Regions from separate parts of the Streptomyces broussonetiae genome, predicted to be linked through region 1. Evidence: riboswitches for the same ligand, from Rfam matches in the RefSeq annotation. Region 1 holds a riboswitch; each other region holds the start of a gene.
What was found. Region 1 has a riboswitch for cyclic di-AMP ahead of GQF42_RS31935 (M23 family metallopeptidase). Riboswitches for the same ligand answer to the same signal wherever they lie in the genome.

Region 2: linked by a shared signal. The riboswitch ahead of GQF42_RS21820 (M23 family metallopeptidase) and the one ahead of GQF42_RS31935 (M23 family metallopeptidase) in region 1 are both predicted to bind cyclic di-AMP.
Region 3: linked by a shared signal. The riboswitch ahead of GQF42_RS19195 (LysM peptidoglycan-binding domain-containing protein) and the one ahead of GQF42_RS31935 (M23 family metallopeptidase) in region 1 are both predicted to bind cyclic di-AMP.

What each region holds. Positions count from the first base shown of each region.
Region 1 covers NZ_CP047020.1:6,928,096-6,934,358, forward strand. The annotation lists gene GQF42_RS31925 (M16 family metallopeptidase) at 1-1,370, shown strand, start outside; gene GQF42_RS31930 (M16 family metallopeptidase) at 1,367-2,755, shown strand; cyclic di-AMP (ydaO/yuaA leader) riboswitch at 3,073-3,238, shown strand; gene GQF42_RS31935 (M23 family metallopeptidase) at 3,251-3,994, shown strand; gene GQF42_RS31940 (GntR family transcriptional regulator) at 4,203-4,889, shown strand; gene GQF42_RS31945 (HPr family phosphocarrier protein) at 5,045-5,326, opposite strand; gene GQF42_RS31955 (bifunctional acetate--CoA ligase family protein/GNAT family N-acetyltransferase) at 5,505-6,263, shown strand, end outside.
Region 2 covers NZ_CP047020.1:4,716,579-4,722,841, reverse strand. The annotation lists gene GQF42_RS21835 (dihydrofolate reductase family protein) at 57-1,190, shown strand; tRNA gene GQF42_RS21830 (tRNA-Met) at 1,251-1,324, opposite strand; gene GQF42_RS21825 (PP2C family protein-serine/threonine phosphatase) at 1,487-2,668, shown strand; cyclic di-AMP (ydaO/yuaA leader) riboswitch at 2,924-3,089, shown strand; gene GQF42_RS21820 (M23 family metallopeptidase) at 3,099-4,127, shown strand; gene GQF42_RS21815 (aldo/keto reductase) at 4,207-5,151, shown strand; gene GQF42_RS21810 (PrsW family intramembrane metalloprotease) at 5,225-6,263, opposite strand, start outside.
Region 3 covers NZ_CP047020.1:4,160,236-4,166,498, reverse strand. The annotation lists gene GQF42_RS19210 (nucleoside triphosphate pyrophosphohydrolase) at 1-449, shown strand, start outside; gene GQF42_RS19205 (cytochrome P450 family protein) at 446-1,744, shown strand; gene GQF42_RS19200 (LysM peptidoglycan-binding domain-containing protein) at 1,924-3,003, shown strand; cyclic di-AMP (ydaO/yuaA leader) riboswitch at 3,186-3,360, shown strand; gene GQF42_RS19195 (LysM peptidoglycan-binding domain-containing protein) at 3,365-4,081, shown strand; gene eno (phosphopyruvate hydratase) at 4,617-5,903, shown strand; gene GQF42_RS19185 (FtsB family cell division protein) at 6,009-6,263, shown strand, end outside.

The DNA.
Region 1 (6,263 bases):
CCGAGGCAGGCTCCGGGGGCCTGACAGCGACTGAGCACCGGCTGGCCAACGGTCTGCGCGTGGTGCTCTCCGAGGACCACCTGACCCCGGTGGCGGCGGTCTGCCTCTGGTACGACGTCGGCTCCCGCCACGAAGTCAAGGGGCGTACCGGCCTGGCTCACCTTTTCGAGCACTTGATGTTCCAGGGTTCGGCACAGGTCAAGGGCAACGGTCACTTCGAGCTGGTGCAGGGCGCCGGCGGCTCGCTCAACGGCACCACCAGCTTCGAGCGCACCAACTACTTCGAGACCATGCCCGCCCATCAGCTGGAGCTGGCGCTCTGGCTGGAGGCCGACCGCATGGGCTCGTTGCTGGCCGCCCTGGACGACGAGTCCATGGAGAACCAGCGCGACGTCGTCAAGAACGAGCGCCGCCAGCGCTACGACAACGTCCCCTACGGCACCGCCTTCGAGAAGCTGACCGGGCTGTCGTACCCGGAGGGCCACCCCTACCACCACACGCCGATCGGCTCGATGGCGGACCTGGACGCGGCCACCCTGGAGGACGCCCGCCAGTTCTTCCGCACGTACTACGCGCCGAACAACGCGGTGCTCTCCGTGGTCGGCGACATCGACCCCCGGCAGACCCTCGCCTGGATCGAGAAGTACTTCGGGTCGATCGCCTCCCACGACGGCAAGCCCGCGCCGCGCGACGGCTCCCTGCCGGAGATCATCGGCGAGCAGAAGCGCGAGGTCGTCGTCGAGGAGGTCCCGGCGCGCGCCCTGATGGCCGCCTACCGGCTGCCGCAGGACGGCACGCGCGCGTGCGACGCGGCCGACCTCGCCCTGACCGTCCTCGGCGGCGGCGAGTCCTCCCGCCTGTACAACCGCCTGGTGCGCCGTGACCGTACGGCCGTCGCGGCCGGCTTCGGCCTGCTGCGCCTCGCCGGCGCGCCCTCGATGGGCTGGCTGGACGTGAAGACCTCCGGCGACGTCGAGGTGCCGGTGATCGAGGCCGCCATCGACGAGGAGCTGGCCCGGTTCGCCGAGGAGGGCCCCACGCCGGAGGAAATGGAGCGCGCCCAGGCCCAGTTGGAGCGCGAGTGGCTGGACCGGCTCGGCACGGTCTCCGGCCGTGCCGACGAACTGTGCCGGTTCGCCGTCCTGTTCGGCGACCCGCAGCTCGCCCTCACCGCCGTGAAGCGCGTCCTGGAGGTGACCGCGAAGGAGGTCCAGGAGGTCGCCAAGGCCCGTCTGCGGCCCGACAACCGCGCGGTGCTGGTCTACGAACCCAAGTCTCCGCAGGAGGCCCCGGACGCCGACGTGCCCGAGGACCCGGAGCAGGAAGCGACCGTAGAGGCCGGTAACGAGAACGAGGAGACGGCCAAGTGACCCAGCTCGCCACCATGGACTTCCACCCCCAGCCGCAGCCCGGCGAGGCCAGGCCGTGGGCGTTCCCGGCCCCGGAGCGCACCGGGCTCGACAACGGCCTGACCGTGCTGCGCTGCCATCGTCCCGGCCAGCAGGTCGTCGCCGTAGAGGTGCTGCTGGACGCCCCCCTGGACGCCGAGCCGGCCGGCCTGGACGGCGTTGCCACGATCATGGCGCGGGCCTTCTCCGAGGGCACCGACAAGCACTCCGCCGAGGAGTTCGCCGCCGAGCTGGAGCGCGCGGGCGCCACGCTGGACGCGCATGCCGACCACCCCGGCGTCCGCCTCAGCCTGGAGGTTCCCGCCTCCCGCCTGGCCAAGGGCCTCGGCCTGCTCGCCGATGCCCTGCGCGCGCCCGCGTTCGCCGAGAGCGAGGTCGAGCGGCTGGTCCGCAACCGCCTGGACGAGATCCCGCACGAGCTGGCCAACCCCTCCCGCCGGGCCGCCAAGGAACTCTCCAAGGAGCTGTTCCCGTCGACCTCGCGCATGTCGCGCCCGCGCCAGGGCACCGAGGAGACGGTCGAGAAGATCGACGCGGCTGCCGTACGCGCCTTCTACGACCGCTACGTCCGCCCCGCCACGGGCACCGCGGTCGTGGTCGGCGACCTCACGGGCATCGACCTGGACGCCCTGCTCGGCGACACCCTGGGCGCCTGGAGCGGTACCCCGGGCGAGCCCCGGCCCGTGCCGCCGGTGAGCGCCGACGACACCGGCCGCGTGGTCATCGTGGACCGGCCCGGTGCCGTCCAGACGCAGCTGCTCATCGGCCGCGTCGGCCCCGACCGGCACGACCGCGTGTGGCCCGCCCAGGTGCTCGGCACCTACTGCCTCGGCGGCACCCTCACCTCCCGCCTGGACCGCGTCCTGCGCGAGGAGAAGGGCTACACCTACGGGGTGCGTTCCTTCGGGCAGGTCCTGCGGTCCGCCCCGGACGGCTCGGGTGCCTCGATGCTCGCCATCAGCGGCTCGGTGGACACGCCGAACACCGGTCCCGCGCTTCAGGACCTGTGGAAGGTGCTGCGCACCCTCGCGGCCGAGGGCCTGACCGACGCCGAGCGGGACGTGGCCGTGCAGAACCTCGTCGGGGTGGCACCGCTCAAGTACGAGACGGCGGCGGCCGTCGCGAGCACGCTGGCCGACCAGGTCGAGCAGCACCTGCCCGACGACTTCCAGGCGACGCTGTACCAGCAGCTGGCCGCGACGGGCACGGTGGAGGCCACGGCGGCCGTCGTGAACGCCTTCCCGGTGAACCGCCTGGTGACCGTCCTCGTCGGTGACGCCGCCCAGATCAAGGCGCCCGTGGAGGCGCTCGGTATCGGCGAGGTCACCGTCGTCGCCGCGGAGTGATGCGGTAACGCGCACAAGGCGTGTGCGGAACGCGTACGGGCGAAACGCGTAGAGGCACAACGCGCGCAAGCGGCACGCACGCGCGGGAGAACGAGGCGCACACGCGCCACGCACGCGCGTGGGGCCCTGACGGCCTACGGGTCGTCAGGGCCCTTTGCTGTTCCACTCCCTTCCCCAGATGCCCGATTTGAGGCGGAGGTTGCCCGTCTGCTCTGTGGGATGCGCTACAAAATTCCGGATCGGTTTGGGGATTGACGGCGGGCCCGCCTAGCGTCGTCCGGGCTGTCCGTCAGGCAATACGCCGCACCCGCGGCACCGGGCAGTCATCGCCGAGTCCCCGTACGGCGCGAGTCAGGGGAGCCGGGGACCCAACCGCAGTCCCTGGGGTGAATCGGACCGCCCGCGCGCGAGCGAGGGGGTCCGTAGGAGACCTTCCTGCTCCGAACCCGTCAGCTAACCCGGTAGGCGAGAGGGAAGGAAAGGACCAGCCACCTCATGGCGTTCATGTGCGCCACCGGGAAGCACCGCAAGCCCGGCCGGGTCAAGCGCACCACCGCTCAGGCGGCCGGCATCGCGGCCCTGACCACCACCGGCGTCATCGGCACCCTCGCGGCCGCCCCGGCGTTCGCCGCCGAGAACTCCGCCGAGCAGACCGGCCTCACCCCGGTGATCACCGTGGGTGACGACATCGCCGAGCACATCGATGAACAGGCCGCAGCCCAGAAGCAGGCCGCGGAGCAGAAGGTGGCCGAGCAGGTCGCGGCCAAGCGCGCCAAGGAGGTGCGCGAGGCCAAGGAGCGCGCCGCCCGCGAGGCCGAGCGCGAGCGCCTGAACCGCTTCGTCGCGCCGATCTCGAACTCGTACGTCTCCACGGGCTACAAGGCCAGCAGCTCGCTGTGGTCCTCCGGCTCCCACACCGGTATCGACTTCCACGCGGCCAGCGGCACCGCCGTCCTGGCGGTCGGCTCCGGCACCGTCGTCTCCACGGGCTGGGGCGGTGCGTACGGAAACCAGATCGTGATCCGGATGGCCGACGGCATGTACACCCAGTACGGCCACCTGTCGTCCATCGGTGTCACGGTGGGCCAGCAGGTCACCCCTGGCCGGCAGATCGGCCTGTCCGGCGCGACCGGCAATGTCACCGGACCGCACCTGCACTTCGAGGCCCGGACGACCCCCGACTACGGCTCGGACGTCGACCCCGTCGCCTATCTCCGCAAGCACGGCGTGAACGTCTGACGCATACGGCGAACGGCATCCAAGGCCCCGGCTCACCGAGCCGGGGCTTTCGACATTTTTCACGGTGCCCGGCGGATGTCCGCGTCGGTCGCTGGCCAAAAAATATCCATGGATTCCGGCCCGCCGTCGGAAATTCCGGCTCATTGCAATAGAGTCACGGAACACGCGTCCATCGTCGACGTCTCACGGGGATTAATGCGGAGGTGTCATGCGCATTCCGGCGCACTCGGTATGCACGGCGATCCGGGACGACATCGTCGCCGGTGTCCACGAGCGCGGCGGCCGCCTGACCGAAGAAGTCCTGGCCCGCCGCTACGGCGTCTCGCGCGTCCCCGTCCGCGAGGCGCTGCGCACCCTGGAGGCGGAGGGCTTCGTGGTCACGCGCCGGCACGCGGGCGCGTGCGTGGCCGAGCCGACCGAGCACGAGGCGGCCGACCTGCTGGAGATGCGGCTGCTGCTGGAGCCGCTCGGGGCCGCCCGGGCCGCACAGCGGCGCACGGAGGCGCATCTGAAGGTGCTGCGGGGCCTGGTCAGACTGGGTCAGGAACGGGCCAGGCGGGGCGGCAGCGAGGATCTGCGCGCCCTGGGCGGCTGGTTCCACGAGACGCTCGTCCAGGCCTGTGGCAGCCCCTCGCTGACTTCGATGCTGACTCAGCTGCGCCACAAGATCGCCTGGATGTACACGGTCGAGGCGACGCCGAGTCCGGCCGAGTCGTGGGCGGAGCACGCCGCGATCGTGGACGCGGTGGCGCGCGGCGACGGTGAGCGCGCGCGGGCGCTCACCGCACTGCACGGCGAGCGCGCCACGGCCGCGCACCGGCTTCGCTTTCCCGGTTCCGGCGAGCGTGTGAGGACTTCGCAACACGCCGTAAACATGTCGAGCCTGCGGCATTAACACGGACGCCGTATACAAAGAAGAGTAATTCGGTGGCGGTGTATTTCCACTGCCCGAATTTCGGTGTGCCCGCGCATTCGTAAAAGACCGCGCAAACGGCGAAGCCGCGCCGCCCCGAAAAGGGCGACGCGGCTTCGCCGTTCTGTGCGTGGCGCTCAGACGGTCTCGGGCAGCTCCTCGAGGCCCTCGGCGACCAGCTTGGCCAGCCGGTCCAGGGCGGCGTCCGCGCCCTCGGCCTCGGAGGCGAGGACGATCTCCTCGCCCCCCTGGGCGCCCAGGCCCAGGACGGCCAGCATGGAGGCCGCGTTGACGGGGTTGCCGTCGGCCTTGGCGATCGTCACCGGGACGCCTGCGGCCGTGGCGGCTCGGACGAAGATGGAAGCGGGGCGGGCGTGGAGGCCCTCGGCCCAGCCGACGTTGACGCGGCGCTCAGCCATGTGTTGCTGCCCTTCGGTGTTCAGGGTTGTCTAGACCAGTTTCCCATATCGCGAAGCATGCCCGGGAGCGGACCTTCGCCCCCTCCCGTGTGACGCCGGACCGCGGCCTCGATCCGGCTTCCGTCCCCCCACAGACTGCCTCGCGCCATTGTCGGACGCGAGCCGTACTCTGGGGCCCATGCAGAGCTCGGCGGACCGGCAGGGCCGGTACGAGTACCCCGCCCACTGGGAGGCGGACGTGGTGCTGCGCGACGGTGGCACCGCGCGCATCCGGCCCATCACCGTTGATGACGCCGACCGCCTGGTCAGCTTCTACGAGCAGGTCTCGGACGAGTCGAAGTACTACCGCTTCTTCGCGCCGTACCCACGACTGTCCGCCAAGGACGTCCACCGCTTCACGCACCACGACTTTGTGGACCGGGTGGGACTCGCGGCCACCATCGGCGGCGAGTTCATCGCCACCGTACGCTACGACCGCATCAACGCCGACGGCCTGCCCGCCTCCGCACCGGCCGACGAGGCCGAGGTCGCCTTCCTGGTGCAGGACGCCCAGCAGGGCCGCGGAGTCGCCTCCGCCCTGCTGGAGCACATCGCGGCCGTCGCGCGCGAGCGCGGCATCCGCCGCTTCGCCGCCGAGGTGCTGCCCGCCAACACCAAGATGATCAAGGTGTTCACGGACGCCGGGTACACCCAGGAGCGCAGCTTCGAGGACGGGGTCGTCCGCCTGGAGTTCGACCTCGAGCCCACCGACCGCTCGCTCGCCGTGCAGCGCGCGCGGGAGCAGCGCGCCGAGGGCCGCTCGGTGCGCAGGCTGCTCGCGCCCGGCTCGGTGGCGGTCATCGGCGTCGGCCGCGCCCCCGGCGGCGTCGGCCGCAGCGTCCTCGGCAACATCCGGGACGGCGGCTACGACGGCCGGCTGCACGCCGTGAACCAGGCC
Region 2 (6,263 bases), 2.2 Mb from region 1:
GCCAGTGTAGGTTTGTTTCAAACTTGAAGCGATACCCCCGCAGGGAGAGCGCGCCGATGTCGTACCCGTATGTGCTGCTGTCCGCCGCCGTCTCTCTCGACGGCTACCTGGACGACACCGGCCCCGAGCGCCTGCTGCTCTCCAGCCCGGCCGACTTCGACCGGGTCGACGCGGTACGGGCCGAGTCCGACGCCATCCTGGTCGGCGCCGGCACGATCCGCGCCGACAACCCGCGGTTGCTGGTCAACTCCGCCGAGCGCCGTGCGGCCCGGGTCGGGCAGGGCATGCCGGAGTACCCGCTGAAGGTGACGGTCACCGCCTCCGGCGACCTCGACCCGGCCGCGAAGTTCTGGCACACCGGCGGCGACAAGCTCGTCTACACGACCGACCGGGGCGCCGAGCGCGCCGCCCGTCTCCTCGGCGACAGCGCGGACGTCGTACCGCTCGGCCCCGCCCTCGACTGGCGGGTGCTCCTCGAGCACCTCCGGGTCGTGCGTGGTGTGCGGCGCCTGATGGTCGAGGGCGGCGGTACGGTCCACACCCAGCTGCTCCAGCAGGGCCTCGCCGACGAACTCCAGCTGGTCCTCGCCCCGCTCCTCGTCGGTGACACGGACGCCCCCCGCCTGTTCGGACCGGGGACGTACCAGGCAGGCCGGCTGTGCCTCGTCGAAACCCGCCGGATCGAGGACGTCGTCCTCATGCGCTACGAGCCCACCGCCCCCGGCACCGGCCCCGCCCCCGTCGCCGCAGACCGCCACTGGCTGGGCGCCGCCTGCGCACTGGCCGCGCTGTGCCCGCCCTCCGGGACGGCGTTCAGTGTCGGCGCGGTGGTGGTCGCCGCCGACGGCACGGAGCTGGCGCGCGGCCACTCGCGCGAGGGCGGCGACCCCGTGGTCCATGCGGAGGAGGCCGCGCTGGCCAAGGTCGATCCGGCGGATCCGCGGCTGGCCGGTGCCACGGTGTACAGCAGCCTCGAGCCCTGCGCCCGCCGGGCCTCGCGGCCCGCGCCGTGCTCCGAGCTGATTCTCCGGGCGGGGGTGCGGCGGGTGGTCACGGCCTGGCGCGAGCCGGACACCTTCGTGGACGCGGCCGACGGGAGCGGGGTGCTGGTGAAGGGGGGTGCCGAGGTGGTCGTCCTGCCGGAGTACGAGTCGCAGGCCAAGGCGCCCAACAGCCATCTGGTGCGGTGACTGTCCCGCACAACGACTCAGGGCCCGGAATCCAGTGGATTCCGGGCCCTGAGTCTTCAGTAGCGGGGACAGGATTTGAACCTGCGACCTCTGGGTTATGAGCCCAGCGAGCTACCGAGCTGCTCCACCCCGCGTCGTTGTGTCACCAGTGTACGTCATGCGAAGGACTGCTTGCACATCGGTTGCTCCGGGGGTGCCGGACGGGGCCGTCGCTTCATCCGCTCGGGTCACCGAGGTCGCCCGGCGGGCCCGCCGCCGCCACGCTGGACGCATGTCGGACACGTGGGAGACGCGCGGTGGGTCCTGGAGAGGTGGAGGAGAGCCGGTGCGCCAGGGCGGGGGGCCGGTTGCCCGGGGATCCCGTGCCCGATCCGGGCCTCGGTGACGAGACCGCTCCCGCGCCGCCGTCGCGCCGTCCGAGCCCGCGCTCCCTGGCCCGCGCCCTGCCCGCCCTGCTGATCGCCCTCGGGGTCCTGTACGGCCTGCTCACCCCGAGCGAGTTCACCGCCGTTCCGTTCTTCACCGCCGCCCCGCTGATCGCCGCACCCCTGTCCTCGCTGCGCACCACCCTTCTGACCGGCGGCGCGGCCGTCGCCGCGATGTACGCGGTGCGCGCCCACAGCGGCGAGCATCCCGCCGTGGGCATCGTCACGGACGTCGTCACCGTGGTCTCGGTCGCCCTGCTGGCCGTCGCCATCAACCGCGTGGTCCGCCTCGGCGACCGGCGGCTCGCCTCCGCCCGGGAGATCGCCGAGGCCGCCCAGCGGGCCGTGCTGCCGGAGCCCGCCGAGCGGATCGGCGGCTTCGAGATCGCCGCCTGCTACGAGGCGGCCCGGCAGGACGCGTTCATCGGCGGTGATCTGTACGCGGTGCAGGACAGCCCGCACGGGGTCCGGCTGATCGTCGGGGACGTGCGCGGCAAGGGCATGGGCGCGGTCGCCGCCGTCGCCGTGGTGATCGGCGCGTTCCGGGAGGCCGCCGAGCAGGAGGCCACGCTGGAGGCGGTGGCGCTGCGGCTGGAGCGGGCACTGACCCGCGAGGGCACCCGGCGTGCGGGCATCGACGCCTTCGAGGGCTTCACCACCGCCGTCCTTGCCGAACTCCCGCACGGCGACGGGCTGGTACGGATCGTCAACCGCGGTCATCCGCCCCCGCTGCTGCTGCACTCCGACGGCACCCTGCGCACCCTGAGCGCCCCCGAGCCCGCGCTGCCGCTCGGCATGAGCGACCTGGGGATGTGGCCGGATCAGGCCCTGGAGGAGCGCTTCCCGGGTGGGGCGACCCTGCTGGTCCACACCGACGGCCTGTCCGAGGCCCGGGACGCCCACGGCCGGTTCTACGACCCCGAACGACGGCTCGCCGGGCGCGTCTTCTCCGGGCCCGCAGCCCTGGTCGCCCGGCTCGCCGAGGAGGTGCGGGGGCACTCCGGCGGCGGGATGACGGACGACATGGCGCTGCTCGCCGTCCGGCATCCCTGACGCGCCGCACCCCACCCGTGATCACCTTCACCGACGGTGACCGGACGACCGCCGTCCGCATAACATCTGAGACACCATCAAAAACGCCGATGCTCCTGAACGTCGGCCAACTCGTCCGGTTTGCTGTGGTCCTGGACGGTAAGTCCTGGCCGGAAAGCGTTAACGATCAAGCCGAACGGCTTGGAAAGTGCCTGTCAGGTCTATTAACGTTCGATAACGCAGCGCGGTCGTCCCAGCCGTCACAAGAGACGGCTCCGTGCGCACGCGCCGAATCCCGCAAGGGAACCGGGGAACCACCACCTTGGGGTGAATCACGCGGACACCGACGTGAACTCACGGAGTCACGCCCGGTATACGCGCGTAGGAGACCTTCCTGCTCCGAACCCGTCAGCTAACCCGGTAGGCGACGGAAGGAAAGGAGTACGCCCGCGTGGCGTCCAACCGGCCTGCCCCCGAAGCCCCGTTCATACCGGCGTCCGACGAGCCCGAGACCTTCGGTTACGGCTCCTACCGCGCCGAAGAGGGCCCTTGGGAGGAGTGGAACCCCACCGAGGACTCCGTCACCCAGGTCCGCGGCCGGCACCGCGTCGCCAAGCAGCGCGGCGGCTTCGCCCGCAGCTCCACCGTCCTCGGCGTCGGCGTCATGGCCGCGGTCGGCGCGGGCGGCATGGCCAGCGCCCACACCGGCAAGCCGCCGGTCTCCATCTCCCTGCCCGACCTGGACTCCGTCGGCCACCTCTTCGGCGGCGGGTCCTCCACGGCGCCCAAGTCCACCGGCACCGGGCTCAGCGACGTCGGTGTGAGCACCGACAGCAGCAAGAGCGGCGGCGCCGGCGAGGCGCTGCGCAACCGGATCATGGCGCAGGCCGAGCAGCAGCAGAGCAAGGCCGACAGCAAGGCCACCGCCGCCGCGATCGCCGCCGCCGACAGGCAGACCGCCGACGCGGCCGCCAAGGCGGAGAAGGACGCCGCCGCCAAGGCCGCGGCCGCCAAGGACAAGGCGCAGGCCGACGCCAAGCAGGCCGAGGAGGCCAAGCGTCTGGCCGAGCTGGCCAAGCAGTACACGCTGCCCGTCGTCTCGTACACGATCACCGGCACCTTCGGTCAGCCCGGCGCCATGTGGTCCTCCGGCTACCACACGGGCCTCGACTTCGCCGCCCCCACCGGCACCCTCATCAAGGCCATCCACGGTGGCACGATCACCCAGGCCGGCTGGGCCGGCGCCTACGGCTACCGCACCGTCCTCACCCTGGACGACGGCACCGAGCTGTGGTTCTGCCACCAGTCCTCGATCAACGTCTCGGTCGGCCAGAAGGTCTCCACCGGTGACGTCATCGGCCGTATCGGCGCCACCGGCAACGTCACCGGCCCGCACCTGCACCTCGAGGTGCACCCGAACGGCCAGGCCAGCGCGGTCGACCCGGCGCCGTGGCTGCGCGGCAAGGGCCTCAACCCCTGAGCGTGACATCCGGGTGAAACGCGGGAAACCGGCGCCGGCGGCGGAATGAGATCATCCGCCGCCGGCGTTGGAATGAGGCATGACTTCCCTGCGCACACTCGGCTCTTCCGACCTCGAGGTCTTCCCCCTCTCCCTCGGCGGCAACGTCTTCGGCTGGACCGCCGACGAGGAGACCTCCTTCGCCGTCCTCGACGCCTACACCGCGGCGGGCGGCAACTTCGTCGACACCGCCGACTCCTACACCGCCTGGATCGAGGGCAACCAGGGCGGCGAGTCCGAGACGATCATCGGCAAGTGGGTCAAGGCCCGCGGCAACCGCTCCGACGTCGTCATCGCCACCAAGGTCAGCCAGCACCCGCAGTTCCAGGGCCTGTCCGCGGCCAACATCAAGGCCGCCGCCGACGCCTCCCTGCGCCGCCTGGACACCGACTACATCGACCTCTACTACACCCACTTCGACAAGCCCGAGGTCCCGGTCGAGGAGATCATCGGCGCCCTCGACGAACTGGTGAAGGCGGGCAAGGTCCGGCACATCGCCGCCTCCAACATCACCCCCGAGCGGCTGAAGGAGTCCCTCGACTTCTCCGAGCGCGAGGGCCTTGCCCGCTACGTCGCCCTCCAGCCGCACTACAACCTGGTCTCGCGCGACACCTACGAGGGCCCGCTCCAGGACCTGGTCGCCAAGGAGGGCCTGTCCGCGGTGCCGTACTTCTCCCTCGCCGCGGGTTTCCTGACCGGCAAGTACCGCCCCGGTACGACGGTCGACAGCGCCCGCGCCGGCCGGGCCCAGGAGTACGCCGGGTCCGAGCGGGGCCAGAAGGTCCTCGCGGCCCTGGACGAGATCGCCGCCGCCCACCGGGTCCCGCACGCCACCGTCGCCCTGGCCTGGCTCGCGGCCCAGCCGACGATCACGGCCCCGATCGCCTCGGCCCGCACGGTCGAACAGCTGCCTGCGCTGCTCGGGGTGGCGGACCTGAAGCTGACGCAGGAGGAGATCGCGAAGCTGACGGACGCGTCCGCGTAGCGGTTTCCTTTGTCACGGTGCTCGGCCACGACGGCGGATTCCTGCGGCGACGAACCCTGCGCAATCCCCAGGTCTACGACCGATAGGGGTTGTACGCGGCATAGGGCGCCGCCGGATACCCGAACTGCGGCGCCCACTGCATCGGCATCGGCATCGGTGCCGGAGCAGCCGCCCGCGCGGCGTATTCCAGGGCCGACCGCGCGGCAGCCCTCCGCTTCCACAGCTCGTCCAGCAGCTCCCGCTCCCGTACGACGAAGTCCGCCCCGGCCTTGCCCCTGCGCCCCCGGTGCCGCAGCAGCGCGAGCGCCGTGGCGTACGCCTCGTAGTGCGCCACCTCCCGCGCCACCGGTGTGCCGCCGTGGTGCCGGGCGTAGTCCCGGGCCGCGCGCCGCGCCCGCATCGAGCCCAGTGCGAACGGCTCGGCCGGCCCCAGCCACCCGGCCAGCACATATGCGGGCAGTTCCGTGCGCACGGTGCGCAGTTCCCGCTGCCGTGTGAGGACGGCCAGCCAGGTCAGCAGCCCGAACACGGGCACCATGAAGCAGCCGTAGACGGCGAAGAACCCGAACTCGCCGAAGGTCGAGGAGCCGTTCCACAGGGCGTGCATGCTCATCGCGAGCAGCAGCCCGGACAGCGGCAGCAGCACCCGCCGCGCGCGCTGCCGCTGCGCGGAGAACGCCGAGAGGCCGAAGCCCAGGCCGGTCATGGTGGTGAACAGGGGGTGCGCGAACGGCGACATCACGATGCGCACGAAGAAGGTGGCGGCGGTGACGGAGGCGATGCCGCGGTCGCCGCTGAGCTGGTCGGCACCGAAGGCCGTGCCGAGGTAGAGGATGTTCTCGGTGAACGCGAAGCCGGTGGCGGTGATCCCGGCGATCACCATCCCGTCCACGATCCCGGTGAAGTCACGTCTGCGGAAGAGGAAGACCAGCAGGACGGCCGCGGCCTTGGCGGACTCCTCGACGATCGGCGCTATCACGGTGGCACCGAGGGTGTCGGCACTGGCCGGATCGGCCGTGGCGGTGGCTATCCACTTGGTGGCGAAGCTGTTGGCGACGATGGCGATCAGCGCCGCCGCGCAGGCCCCCCAGGCGAAGGCGAAGACCAGATTC
Region 3 (6,263 bases), 2.8 Mb from region 1:
AGCCGTTCTCCGTCGACGACGTGGCAGGCGGCATCGTCGCCAAGCTCATCCACCGCCACCCGCACGTCTTCGGCGACGAGAAGGCCGAGACACCGGAGGACGTCAAGGAGCACTGGCTGCGCACCAAGGCCGAGGAGAAGCGGCGCACCTCGGTCACGGAGGGCGTCCCGCTCGGCCAGCCCGGCCTGGCCCTCGCCGCCAAGCTCGCCTCCCGCGCCCGCACGGCGGGCCTGGACGTCCCCCTGCCGCGCGGCGAGGGCGTCGGCTACGAACTGCTCGCCCTGGCGGTCCGCGCGGAGGCGGCCGGTGTCGACCCGGAGGCGGCGCTGCGCGCGGCGGCCCGCACGTACCGCGACGCGATACGGCAGACCGAGGGCACGGCACCCGGGACGGCGGCCACGGCACCGGAGCAGGAGCGGCGGACGGGTCCGGATACGGTCGAGGGGTGACCGACCAGCACCACCCCCCGACCACTCCCGGCCCCCCCGCGGACCGCGCTGGGGCCCCCGCCCTGTTCACCTGGGAGTTCGCCACCGATCCCTACCCTGCGTACGCCTGGCTGCGCGAGCACGCCCCGGTGCACCGGACGCGGTTGCCCAGCGGTGTCGAGGCCTGGCTGGTCACCCGGTACGCCGACGCCAAGCAGGCGCTCGCCGACCAGCGCCTGAGCAAGAACCCGGCGCACCACGACGAGCCCGCGCACGCCAAGGGCAAGACCGGCATCCCCGGCGAGCGCAAGGCCGAGCTGATGACGCATCTGCTGAACATCGACCCGCCGGACCACACCCGGCTGCGCCGGCTGGTCAGCAAGGCGTTCACACCCCGGCGAGTCGCCGAGTTCGCCCCTCGGGTGCAGGAGCTGACCGACCACCTCATCGACCGGTTCGCGCAGCAGGGTTCGGCCGACCTCATCCACGAGTTCGCCTTCCCGCTGCCCATCTACGCCATCTGCGACCTGCTCGGCGTCCCGCGCGAGGACCAGGACGACTTCCGGGACTGGGCGGGCATGATGATCCGGCACGGGGGAGGGCCCCGCGGCGGCGTCGCCCGGTCGGTCAAGAAGATGCGCGGCTACCTCGCCGAGCTGATCCACAAGAAGCGGCAGGCGCTGCCCGCCGAGCCCGCACCCGGCGAGGACCTGATCTCCGGCCTCATCCGCGCCTCGGACCACGGCGAGCACCTCACCGAGAACGAGGCGGCCGCGATGGCCTTCATCCTCCTCTTCGCCGGTTTCGAGACCACCGTGAACCTGATCGGCAACGGCACCTACGCCCTGCTCACCCACCCCGAGCAGCGTCGGCGGCTGCAGGACTCCCTGGTAAGAGGGGAGCGGGCCCTGCTGGAGACCGGAGTCGAGGAGCTGCTGCGCTACGACGGCCCGGTGGAACTGGCCACCTGGCGGTTCGCCACCGAGCCGCTCGCCGTCGGCGGGCAGGACATCGCGCCCGGCGATCCGGTGCTCGTCGTGCTCGCCGCGGCCGACCGGGACCCGGAGCGGTTCGCCGACCCGGACGTGCTGGACCTCGCCCGCCGTGACAACCAGCACCTCGGCTACGGCCACGGCATCCACTACTGCCTGGGCGCGCCGCTCGCCCGCCTGGAGGGTCAGAGCGCGCTCGCCACCCTGCTCACCCGCCTGCCCGACCTGCGGCTCGCCGCCGATCCGGCCGAGCTGCGCTGGCGCGGCGGGCTCATCATGCGGGGCCTGCGCACCCTGCCGGTGGAGTTCACGCCCACAGCCTGAACACCCCGTCGGCACACCTCGTCCAGGGGAGGACGACAGTGCCTCAACCCTGTGATCTTCACGTGATCTGCGCGGCATTAACTTGTGACAAGTGATCGTCAGCCGCTACGTTCACCCATCAGCGTGGCGACAGGCACCAGCCGCCGCGCCGGTCCTGCTGTCGCACGAAAGGCTTCCGCATGCTCACCGGGAACGGTCGTCACCGTCGCCCCCGTCAGGCTCCGGCCCTCCTCGTCGCGGCCGGAGTCACCGGCTCCGCCATCGCCATCCCGCTGCTCGGCGCCGCGAGCGCCAACGCGGCCGACGGCACCACGTGGGACAAGGTCGCCGAGTGCGAGAGCGGCGGCTCGTGGAGCGCGGACACCGGCAACGGGTACTACGGAGGCCTGCAGATATCGCAGGACGACTGGGACAAGTACGGCGGCACGCAGTACGCGGACACCGCCGACCAGGCCAGCCGCTCCCAGCAGATCGCCGTCGCCGAGAAGATCCTGGCCGGCCAGGGCACCAAGCCGTGGACCATGTGCGCGCTGACCGCCGGGCTGACCTCCAACTCCGCTTCGGTCGACGTCGACACGGGTGTCGGGAACTCCGGCAGCGGCAAGGGGTCGGGCAGCGACTCCGGATCGACCGACGAATCGGACTCGTCCGGTCTGTCGGATTCCTCCGGTGCCGGGTCCGGGCACGGGTCCGGTTCCGAGTCCTCCTCCGGCTCCGCGTCCTCCTCCGGCTCGGACTCCTCCGCGGACGCCGGTGTCACGCCGTCCCCTGGCCCGAGCACGGACAAGACGCCGGGCGCCGGGCGCGGTTCCGTCCCGAGCGGCACCCCCAAGTCGGACAAGACCGATAAGCCGGGCTCATCCGATTCCTCCGGCTCGGGAAACCCTCAGGGGAGCGACACCTCTCCCACGGCGACCCCGGGAACGGACGAGTCGGACAATCCCCAGCAGGCCGCCGGTTCGTGGAGTCTCGTCGACACCGGGGCCCTCAGTAGTGGCGGGCGTCACCGTGGTGGCAGCGCGGACGAAAGCGTGGCAAACGGTCAGGACGCCGCGTCCTCGGGTCGCCATGCGGGCCGTGGGCCGGGCGCGTACATCGTGCGCGAGGGCGACACCCTCACCTCCATCGCCGACGACCTCGGTGTCGACGGCGGATGGCGTGCGCTCTATACCGGCAACAAGAAGGCCATCGGCGCCGACCCGAACCACATCACCGCCGGTCAGACCCTGAAAGTCGGGGGCGAAAAGGGCGCCGAGTAGCGGGAGTTGACACCCTATTTCGCGACTGATGTCCGGTTTGGCGAAAGTGTGGGATGAGTCTCAGAAGCCCTGATCGTCTTTGAAATTCCGCCGAACGCATGTCTACGGTCAGGACCGCTCGTCACCACGAGCCCCGGCAGTCGCAACGCCGAATCCTGCCAGCGGTTGCCCGGGAACAGTCGTCGCGTCAAGCGCCGTAGGCAGGAGCGGGGGACCCAAGGTAGGTGCCGGAACCGGTGGTTGACACCGGAACCGGCTGGGGGTGAAGCCGCGGCTCGCGAACAGCGGGCCCGCGGCCGGGCAACTCAACCGGCCCGAACCCGACAGCTCACCTCGCAGGCGTCGGTGAGGGGATCGATTCATGCTGTTTTCCGGCAAGGGCAAGCACCGTCGTCCGTCCAAGGCCACTCGCGTCATCGCGCTCGCCGGCGTCACCGGTGCGGCCGTCGCCGCCCCGCTGATGGCGGCCGGCAACGCCTCCGCCGCCACCGCCTCCGAGTGGGACGCGGTCGCCCAGTGCGAGTCGGGTGGCAACTGGTCCATCAACACCGGCAACGGCTTCTACGGCGGTCTCCAGTTCTCCGCCTCCACCTGGGCCGCGTACGGCGGCACCGCCTACGCCTCGACCGCCAACCAGGCCACCAAGGCGCAGCAGATCACCGTCGCCGAGAAGGTCCTCGCCTCGCAGGGCAAGGGCGCCTGGCCGGTCTGCGGCTCGGGCCTGTCCTCCGCCGCGTACAACGGCTCCGCCCCGAGCACCGGCTCCAGCTCCGCCGGCAGCAGCTCCTCCTCCAGCAGCTCGTCGAGCAGCACCGCCACCCGCTCCGCCGATCAGCAGGCCGCCACCCGCTCCACCGAGCGCACGGCCCCGAAGGCGAGCAAGACCGTCACCACCCCGACCGGCAAGAAGGTCAAGAAGGGCGACGGCGAGTACAAGGTCGTCAAGGGTGACACCCTCAGCGCCATCGCCGAGAAGCACCACGTCCAGGGCGGCTGGAAGAAGCTCTTCGAGCTGAACAAGGACATCGTCGAGGACGCGAACCTCATCTACCCGGGCCAGCAGCTGCACCTGAAGTGACACCCGGCTGCGAGCCTGCCCACAGCGCCCTCACATCCCCTCCCCCCACGCTGAAGGCCCCGTGAGGGCCACCCCCGTCCCCACGGGCTCCCCGCCCCGGCGCGTGTTCCCCCGTACGCGCCGGGGCGGGGCTTTTGTCTCCCCGTCTGCCGTCTCCCCGTCTGCCGTCTGCCGTCTGCCGTCTCCCCGTCTGCCGTCCGGCGTCCGGCGCGCGCCGGCGGCCCCTCTCTCCGCGTGCGCCCCGGCTCTCATGTGCGCGTCCCTATATACGCGCCCGTCATATACGCGATATGCGCGCCCTCGTCCGCCGCATACGCGCCCGCGTACGCCGCCGCGCGTACTCCACCCGTTTCCCCGCTCTTCACCCCCACCCCTCTTTGTTCCGCTCATGAACAATGGGTACCGTCTGCATGTCCTTCCCTGTCCACGGGGCGGTCGGTCGACGGCCGCGGCCCCGGGGACGGTTAGGCTCTAGTCGCAAGGCGCAGCCGTAAGGCGCCCGCCCCGCACTTTCAGCGTCACATCCAAGAAGGAGATGCTCGTGCCGTCCATCGACGTCGTCGTAGCCCGGGAAATCCTGGACTCCCGAGGCAACCCCACGGTCGAGGTCGAGGTCGGCCTCGACGACGGCAGCACGGGTCGTGCCGCCGTTCCGTCCGGCGCCTCGACCGGTGCCTTCGAGGCCATCGAGCTGCGCGACGGTGACCCGAACCGCTACCAGGGCAAGGGTGTCGAGAAGGCCGTCCTCGCCGTCATCGAGCAGATCGGCCCGGAGCTGGTCGGCTACGACGCCACCGAGCAGCGCCTGATCGACCAGGCCATGTTCGACCTGGACGCCACCGACAACAAGGGCTCCCTCGGCGCCAACGCCATCCTCGGCGTCTCCCTCGCCGTCGCCCACGCCGCCTCCGAGGCCAGCGACCTGCCGCTGTTCCGCTACCTGGGCGGCCCGAACGCGCACCTGCTGCCGGTGCCGATGATGAACATCCTCAACGGCGGCTCGCACGCGGACTCCAACGTGGACATCCAGGAGTTCATGATCGCCCCGATCGGCGCGGAGTCCTTCTCCGAGGCCCTGCGCTGGGGCACCGAGGTCTACCACACGCTGAAGAAGGTCCTGAAGAACAAGGGCCTGTCCACCGGTCTCGGCGACGAGGGTGGCTTCGCCCCGAACCTCGGCTCCAACCGTGAGGCCCTCGACCTCATCCTCGAGGCCATCAAGGAGGCCGGCTACGCCCCCGGCCAGCAGATCGCCCTCGCGCTCGACGTGGCCGCCTCCGAGTTCTACAAGGACGGCAAGTACCTCTTCGAGGGCAAGGAGCGCTCCGCCGCCGAGATGACGGAGTACTACGAGGAGCTGGTCGCGGCCTACCCGCTCGTCTCCATCGAGGACCCGCTGTTCGAGGACGACTGGGCCGGCTGGAAGGTCATCACCGACCGTCTCGGCGACAAGGTCCAGCTGGTCGGCGACGACCTGTTCGTCACCAACCCCGAGCGCCTGGCCCGCGGCATCGAGGAGGGCACGGCCAACGCCCTGCTGGTCAAGGTCAACCAGATCGGCTCGCTGACCGAGACCCTGGACGCCGTCGAGCTGGCCCAGCGCAGCGGCTTCAAGTGCATGATGTCCCACCGCTCCGGCGAGACCGAGGACGTCACCATCGCCGACCTCGCCGTCGCCACCAACTGCGGCCAGATCAAGACCGGCGCCCCGGCCCGCTCCGAGCGCGTCGCCAAGTACAACCAGCTGCTGCGCATCGAGGAGATCCTCGACGACGCCGCGGTGTACGCGGGCCGCAGCGCCTTCCCCCGCTTCAAGGGCTGAGCCTTCCCGGGCTACGTCTTAGCCAGTCGTACGTACGTCCCCGTACCCGGTCCCGTACCGTGTCCGGGGACGTACGCACGTGTGAAAGGGGAGGCGGAGAGCCAGATGGCCGTCAGGGACCGGGACCGTTTCTCCACCGCGACCAGGCTGCGGCTGCTCGGCGAGCAGACGGCCGCCCGGGTCTACCGCTCCCAGACCAAACGGCAGGCCCGCCGCTCCCGGCTCACCGGCCGAGCGGCGCTGCTCGCACTGGTGCTGTGCTCGATGATCGTCGCGCTTGCCTACCCGATGCGCCAGTACGTCACCCAGCGCGCTCAGATCTCCGACCTCCAGCGGCAGCAGCAACAGGCCCGCAAACGC